DNA from 3 places in the Streptomyces sp. NPDC006134 genome. Region 1 is predicted to be linked to each of the others. Evidence: riboswitches for the same ligand, from Rfam matches in the RefSeq annotation. Region 1 holds a riboswitch; each other region holds the start of a gene.
What was found. Region 1 has a riboswitch for cobalamin ahead of ABZ340_RS19190 (ABC transporter substrate-binding protein). Riboswitches for the same ligand answer to the same signal wherever they lie in the genome.
Positions count from the first base shown of each region.

Region 2: it holds a riboswitch for cobalamin, as region 1 does, so the genes downstream of both, ABZ340_RS19815 (energy-coupling factor ABC transporter permease) here and ABZ340_RS19190 (ABC transporter substrate-binding protein) in region 1, are expected to answer to the same signal.
Region 3: it holds a riboswitch for cobalamin, as region 1 does, so the genes downstream of both, ABZ340_RS28195 (cobalamin biosynthesis protein) here and ABZ340_RS19190 (ABC transporter substrate-binding protein) in region 1, are expected to answer to the same signal.

Region 1 is NZ_JBEXTV010000027.1:37,799-39,987, reverse strand. It holds gene ABZ340_RS19195 (class I SAM-dependent methyltransferase) at 1-547, shown strand, start outside; cobalamin riboswitch at 630-814, shown strand; gene ABZ340_RS19190 (ABC transporter substrate-binding protein) at 844-1,887, shown strand; gene ABZ340_RS19185 (iron ABC transporter permease) at 1,923-2,189, shown strand, end outside.
Region 2 is NZ_JBEXTV010000028.1:82,517-84,705, reverse strand. It holds gene ABZ340_RS19820 (energy-coupling factor ABC transporter substrate-binding protein) at 1-180, opposite strand, end outside; gene ABZ340_RS19815 (energy-coupling factor ABC transporter permease) at 177-878, opposite strand; cobalamin riboswitch at 908-1,093, opposite strand; gene ABZ340_RS19810 (cell division protein SepF) at 1,274-1,663, shown strand; gene ABZ340_RS19805 (ATP-binding protein) at 1,803-2,189, shown strand, end outside.
Region 3 is NZ_JBEXTV010000052.1:31,501-33,689, forward strand. It holds gene ABZ340_RS28185 (inorganic phosphate transporter) at 1-473, shown strand, start outside; gene ABZ340_RS28190 (hypothetical protein) at 524-745, shown strand; cobalamin riboswitch at 893-1,035, shown strand; gene ABZ340_RS28195 (cobalamin biosynthesis protein) at 1,145-2,134, shown strand; gene ABZ340_RS28200 (cobyric acid synthase) at 2,131-2,189, shown strand, end outside.

The sequences.
Region 1 (2,189 bases):
CACCGGGGTGGACCTGAGCCCGGCCATGCTGGAGCGGGCGCGGAAGCGGACGGCCGACGCCGGCGTCCGGGTCACGTACGTGCGGGCCGACGCCCGCGCGTACGAGGCGCCGGGCGCCTTCGACGTCGTCCTCAACATGTTCACCTCGTTCGGCTACTTCGAGGACCCCGCCGACAACGAGCGGGTGCTGCGCGTCATGCACGACTGCCTGGTACCCGGCGGCACCCTCGTCCTGGACCTCGCCGGCAAGGAGCTGCTGGCCCGCAAGGTCACCCCGCCGAAGGTGGTGCGGCGCGGCGAGGACCTGATGGTGCAGACCGACACCGTGCTGGACGACTGGGCGCGGCTGCGCAGCGACTGGGTCCTGGTCCGGGGCGAGCGGGTGACGCGGGCCACCTTGGTGTGGTTCGTGTACAGCGCGGTCGAGCTGCGGCGGATGGCGCGGGAGGCGGGGTTCGGCCGGGTGGAGGTGTTCGGCGGGTTCGACGGCCGCCCCTACGACGAGAACGCCGAGCGGCTGGTGCTGCGGGCGGTCCGCGAGGAGTGACGCGGGGCACGGGGGGGCGTGCAGTGACGCGGGGCACGGGGGCGTGCGCGCAGGTCCGCACGCCCTTTCGACCCGAGCGGGGCGGATCGTAGTATCAGCGGGTCATCGCCGCGACGGGAGACAGGAAGCCGGTGCGAATCCGGCACGGTCCCGCCACTGTGACCGGGGAGTGCACCCCTCGACACGCCACTGCGCGCCGCGCGGGAAGGCCGGGGGAGGAGCGTCGATCCGGGAGTCAGGACACTGGCCTGTCGCGGGCCCGTTCCGAGGAGCGCGGACTCCCCAGGAGGCTTCACGTGTACGACGGCACGTCCCGTCCCCCGCTGTTCACCCCTGCCCGCAGGCGCCGTACCCTGCGTGCCACGGCCGCGGCCGTCGCCCTGTCGGCGGCCCTGCTGACCGCCGGCTGCGGATCGTCGCGGGACACCGCCGAGGCCGCGAAGGCCACGGCCGCGCCGGCCGCGGGCTTCCCCGTCACCATCGACAACTGCGGCGTGGAGACGACGTACGACAAGCCGCCCTCCCGTGTCGTCACCATCCACCAGCACCCGGCGGAACTGATGCTCGCCCTCGGCCTGAAGGACCGCATGGCCGGCACCGCCTTCCCCGACTCCGCGGTCCTGCCCGAGTGGAGGAAGGACTACGAGGCGATCCCCCGGCTGGCGGAGAAGGAACCGTCGTTCGAGACGGTCCTGGAAGCCGAGCCCGACCTCGTCTACGGCGGCTACGGCAGCGCCTTCGCCGAGCACGAGGGCCGCTCCCGCAAGGCGTTCGCCGACGCCGGCATCGCCACCCACCTCAACCGCGAGTACTGCGGCGAGAAGCGGGTCACGATGGAGGACACCTACGCCGAGATCCGCACCATCGGCAGGATCTTCGGCGTCCCCGGCCGGGCGGACGCACTGGTCGCCGGCCTGCGGGCACGGGTCGGCAGGGCCACCACCGCCGTCGAAGGCAGGCCCCGGGTGCCCGTCTTCGTCTACGACAGCGGCGACAAGGCCGCCTTCACCGCGGGCGGCAGGAGCCTGGGCACCGAACTGATCCGGCTGGCCGGCGGCGAGAACGTCTTCGCCGGCCTCGACGACGTCTTCGGCGACGTCTCCTGGGAGCAGGTCGTCGAGCGCAGGCCCGAGGTCATCGCCCTCTACGACTACGCCGGCGCCGGAAGCGTCGAGCGGAAGAAGGAGTTCCTGCTCTCCCAGCCCGCCCTCCGGGACGTTCCCGCCGTCAGGAACCAGCGGTTCGTCGTCCTGCCGCTGACCGCGACGCTGGTCGGCGTCCGCTCGGCCTACGCGGTCGAGGACCTGGCCCGCGGCATCCACCCCGAGAGCTTCGCGTGACGGCCCCGGCCGCCGAGGCCGGCACCGGGCAGGCCGTGCGCCGACGTCAGGAGGGCGGCGGGCGGGCGGGCCGGGCCGGTCTCACCGTCACGCTCGTCGTCCTGGCCGTCCTCCTGGTGGTCTCCGCCACGGCGGGTCTGGCCCTCGGCTCGGTGCGGGTGCCGCCCGGCCAGGTGTGGGGCATCGTGACGCACGCGCTGGGCGCCGACTGGGTAAAACCCGACTGGTCGCGGGCGCGGGAGACCATCGTGCTGGACGTCCGCGCGCCGCGCGTGCTCCTCGGGGCCGTGGCCGGCGCCGGG
Region 2 (2,189 bases), on a different contig from region 1:
CAGGGGCGAGAACCACGGCTCGTAGTCCGGGTCGATCTCGGTGATCGCCGTCTCCGCCTCGGCGTCGGCCCCCGCGAACGGCTCCTCCTTGTGGTCGCCGAGCCCGAGCGCCAGGGGCAGGACGGCCAGTGCGGCCACCGCCAGCAGCAACAGCGCGTTGATCTTCGTGTTCCGCTTCACCGGGCCACCGCCTCCTGTGCCTTCCGGGCCTTCGGCCCGTCCGCCACCACACCGAGCCGGGCCAGTTCCCCCTTGCTGGACTGCGTCAGCAGCCGCATCACGAGCACGGTGAGCAGCCCCTCGCTCACCGCCAGCGGGATCTGGGTGACGGCGAAGACGGAGCCGAACGTGCCGAGCGCGCCCCAGAACCCGCTGCCCGGGTCGGGGAAGGCGAGCGCCAGCTGCACGCTGGTGACGCAGTAGGTGGACAGGTCGGCGGCGAACGCGGCGGCGAACACCGCGACCATCAGCGGCACGCCGCACCGCCGCAGCAGCCGGTACACGCCGTACCCGGCCCACGGCCCCACGATCGCCATGGAGAACACGTTGGCGCCGAGCGTGGTCAGCCCGCCGTGCGCGAGCAGCAGCGCCTGGAAGAGCAGGGTGATGGTGCCGAGCACCGCCATGACCGGCGGCCGGAACAGGATCGCGCCCAGTCCCGTCCCGGTGGGATGGGAGCAACTCCCGGTGACGGACGGCAATTTGAGCGCCGACAGGACGAACGTGAACGCCCCGGACGCGCCGAGCAGCAACGTGCTCTCGGGATGCTCCCTCACCTCACGGGTGAGCGACCGGACTCCGTGGACGACGAACGGCGCGGACGCGACACCCCAGGCGATCGCGTGCGCCGGAGGCAGAAAGCCCTCGGCTATGTGCATGGCTCGGCAGACCCTCTCCAGCACCTCGTGGATGGACGACGCGCCTTGGCCGGTCTCCTGGCTGACGGGTACCACCGCCCGTGCTCCGCCTTCCCAGGTCCCGAAGGACCCAGTGGCCGCCCGTGAGGGCCGGAGCCGGACTTCCCGATCACAGTGGCGAGGGCCGCACCGGCATCACACCGGATTTCCCGTTCACCAAGGCGTGGCGACAGTAGTGCTCCCGCGGGGGTGGTGACAAGCCGGACCGAACGGGGCGAGCGGCCCACGGGAACGCGCCCGGCCGCGAGACCGTACGGCTCGGCCGGCCGGCACCGTGTCGCTGTTGGGCCGATCGGGTGACATGGCGTAAGAATTGGCTGGTGCAGGCAACAAGGCGAGTCGAAGCGGGGGAGCCGGTGAACAGCCACGACGTCACCGATGAACAGTGGGAAGGGCTCGCCCAGGTCGTGCCGTTGCGGGGCCGCGACGCCTGGCCCTCCTCGGTGGGCCACCGCGCGCTGCCGGAGGCGGAGACGGAGGCCCGGCGCCGCTTCGTCGTCCTGCGGGTCAACGTGTTCGCCGACGCCCGCGAGGTCGCCGAGACCCTCATGGCGGGCATCCCGGTCCTGCTCGATCTGACCGGCGCGGAGACCGAGGTCGCCAAGCGGGTCCTGGACTTCAGCACGGGCGTCGTCTTCGGCCTGGCCAGCGGGATGCACCGGGTCGACCGGAACGTGTTCCTGCTCACGCCGGCCGGCACCGAGGTGACCGGGCTCATGGAGGGCGCGGGAGTTCCCGGCGTCTGACGGCTCTCCCGGGGGCGGCGAGGCGGGACGGCCCCGGCGGGTGAGGGGCGGGCCCGCCCTGACGCGCCCGGTCCCCCGATCGTAGGAAGGGGCCGACGGCAAAACGGTTCGCCCGGCGGCGGAGCCCTACGGTCCGGACATGACCTTGCCGACCCCGCCGGCCGCTCCCGCGCCGCCGTCCGCGGTGCCGCGCGACGGCGACAAGGGGCGCCCCGACCGGCCGTGCGTCACCGAACTGCGGCTGTCCGCCTTCGCCGCGCACCGGCGCGTCACCGTCCCGCTCGCGCCGCTCACCCTCCTGGCCGGGCCGAGCGGCAGCGGCAAGACCAGCGCGCTGCGGGCGTACGAGGCCCTCGCCCGGCTCGGTTCCGGTGCCGAACTCGGCACGGTCTTCCCCGACCCGGGCGCCTGCGTGCCCGAGCGGGCCCGGCCCGACGCCCAGCGGCGCCGCGGCTTCCGCATCGGCTGCACGGCCGACGGCCCCGAGGGACCGGTCCGGCTCGACGTCGCCGTCCAGGCGGAACCC
Region 3 (2,189 bases), on a different contig from region 1:
TCCTGGCCTCCTCCCACCTGGGCTTCTCCCTCTCCACCACGCACGTCGTCTCCGGCTCGGTGATGGGCGCGGGCCTCGGCCGCAAGGGCGGCGTCGTGCGCTGGTCCACGGCGACGCGGATGTTCGTCGCCTGGGGCCTGACCCTGCCGGCCGCGGCTCTGGTCGGCGCGCTCGCCGAGTGGGTCTGCGGCTTCGGCGACTGGGGTACGGCGCTCGTCGCGGTCTTCCTGGTCGCCTCCAGCGCCGCGATCTGGAAGATCTCCCGCCGCGAGGTCGTCGACCACACCAACGTCAACGACACCGAGAACGCCGACAACACGGCGGACGCCGAGCCGGCCGGTGTGGTCACCACCGCGATCGCCGCCGTGACCCCGCCCCCGGCGGGCGCCGCCGAGGAGCTGACCGCCACCATCCCGGCCCAGCTCTCCGCCGCCCCCGACGCCAAGGCCCCGTCGGCCGCCACCCCCGTCTGAGCCCGCGCTCACCCGGTACGAAACTCACCCGGTACGAAGGAAGAAGCAGGATGAAGATCGACTGGGCAGCCCTCGGCTCCGTCTTCGGGGTCAGCCTCGTGGTCACTGTGGCCCTGGTGGCCCTGTTCACCCTGGGCATCGCCGGACTCTCCCGCCGGGAGCGGGCCGCCGCCCAGGGCGGCTCCGCGGCCCTCGCGGTCACCGGCGCCTACGCGTGCTTCACGGCCTGCGCGGCGGCGGTGGCGTACGGGATCTATCTGATCGTCGCCTGACCGCCGCCCGGCCGGCGGCGCGCACGCGCGCACAGCGGGGTGCGGGACGGACCACCGTCCCGCACCCCGCTTCCGCGTGCCCGGCGCACACCCCCCGCGTGTGGGCCTCCGCACACTCCCCCTGCGCAGGTCAACGGCAAGTTGACGGGTGTTCGCGGGCCATGGTGGACTTCCTGGGCCATGTACGGCGGCAGGAGAGGAAGCCCGGTGTGAATCCGGCGCGGTCCCGCCACTGTGACCGGGGTGGAGACCCCGGGAGCCAGGAACTCTCACCGCCGGTCTCGTCGAACCAGGGCGTGGACACCCTGAGTGAGGACACAACGCGATGCTCGGCTGCCGTTCGAGGTTCAGTACCAGGTCTCTTCCTGCCTTCCCCGACCGTGTGACCGGCTGAGCTCCATGCGTGCCGAACGCGTTTTCGCGTACGGCGCCGCCGCGGGCCTTCTCGGCGACCTCCTCCTCGGCGATCCCCGCCGCGGGCATCCGGTCGCCGCGTTCGGCCGTGCCGCCGGTGCCGTGGAACGTGTGCTGTGGCGGGACCACCGCGGCCGGGGCGCGGTGCACACCGCCGTGTGCGCCGGTGGCGCCGTGGCGCTCGGTGCCCTCGCCTCCCGCGCCGTACGCCCCTGGCCCCTCGCCTCCGTCGCGCTGACCGCCACCGCCACCTGGGCCGTCGTCGGCGGCACCTCGCTCGCGCGCGAGGCGCGTGCCGTCGGGCGGGCACTGGAGACGGGCGACGTCGAGGCCGCCCGAGCGCGGCTGCCGCATCTGTGCGGGCGCGATCCGCAGGCCCTGGACGCCGACGGGATCGCGCGGGCCGTCGTGGAGTCCGTCGCCGAGAACACCTCCGACGCGGTGGTGGGCGCCCTGGTGTGGGGCGCCGCCGGCGGGGTTCCGGGCCTGCTCGGCTTCCGGGCCGTCAACACCCTCGACGCCATGGTCGGCCACAAGTCGCCCCGGTACCGCCGCTACGGCTGGGCCTCCGCCCGTCTCGACGACCTCGCCGGCTGGCCCGGCGCGCGGCTGACCGCCGCCCTCGCCGCCGTCGCCGGCGGGAATCCGCGCGGCGCCGTACGGGCCTGGCGGGCCGACGCCGGCAAGCATCCGAGCCCCAACGCCGGGCCCGTCGAGGCGTCGTTCGCGGGCGCCCTCGGCGTCCGGCTCGGCGGGACGCTGTCGTACGGCGGGCGGGTGGAGCACCGGCCCGTGCTCAACGGGGCCGCGGGGCGGGCCGTCCGCGCCGGCGACATCGAACGGGCGGTACGGCTGTCCCGGCGCGTGAGCTGGCTGGCGCTGGGCGCGTGCGCGGGCGCGCGGCTGCTGACCTCGCGCCTGGTGTCGTCGGGTCCGGTGACGTCGCGCCTGCCGAAGAGAGGACACAGGTCATGAGAAGCGGGGGTCTCCTCGTCGCCGGCACCACCTCCGACGCCGGCAAGAGCGTCGT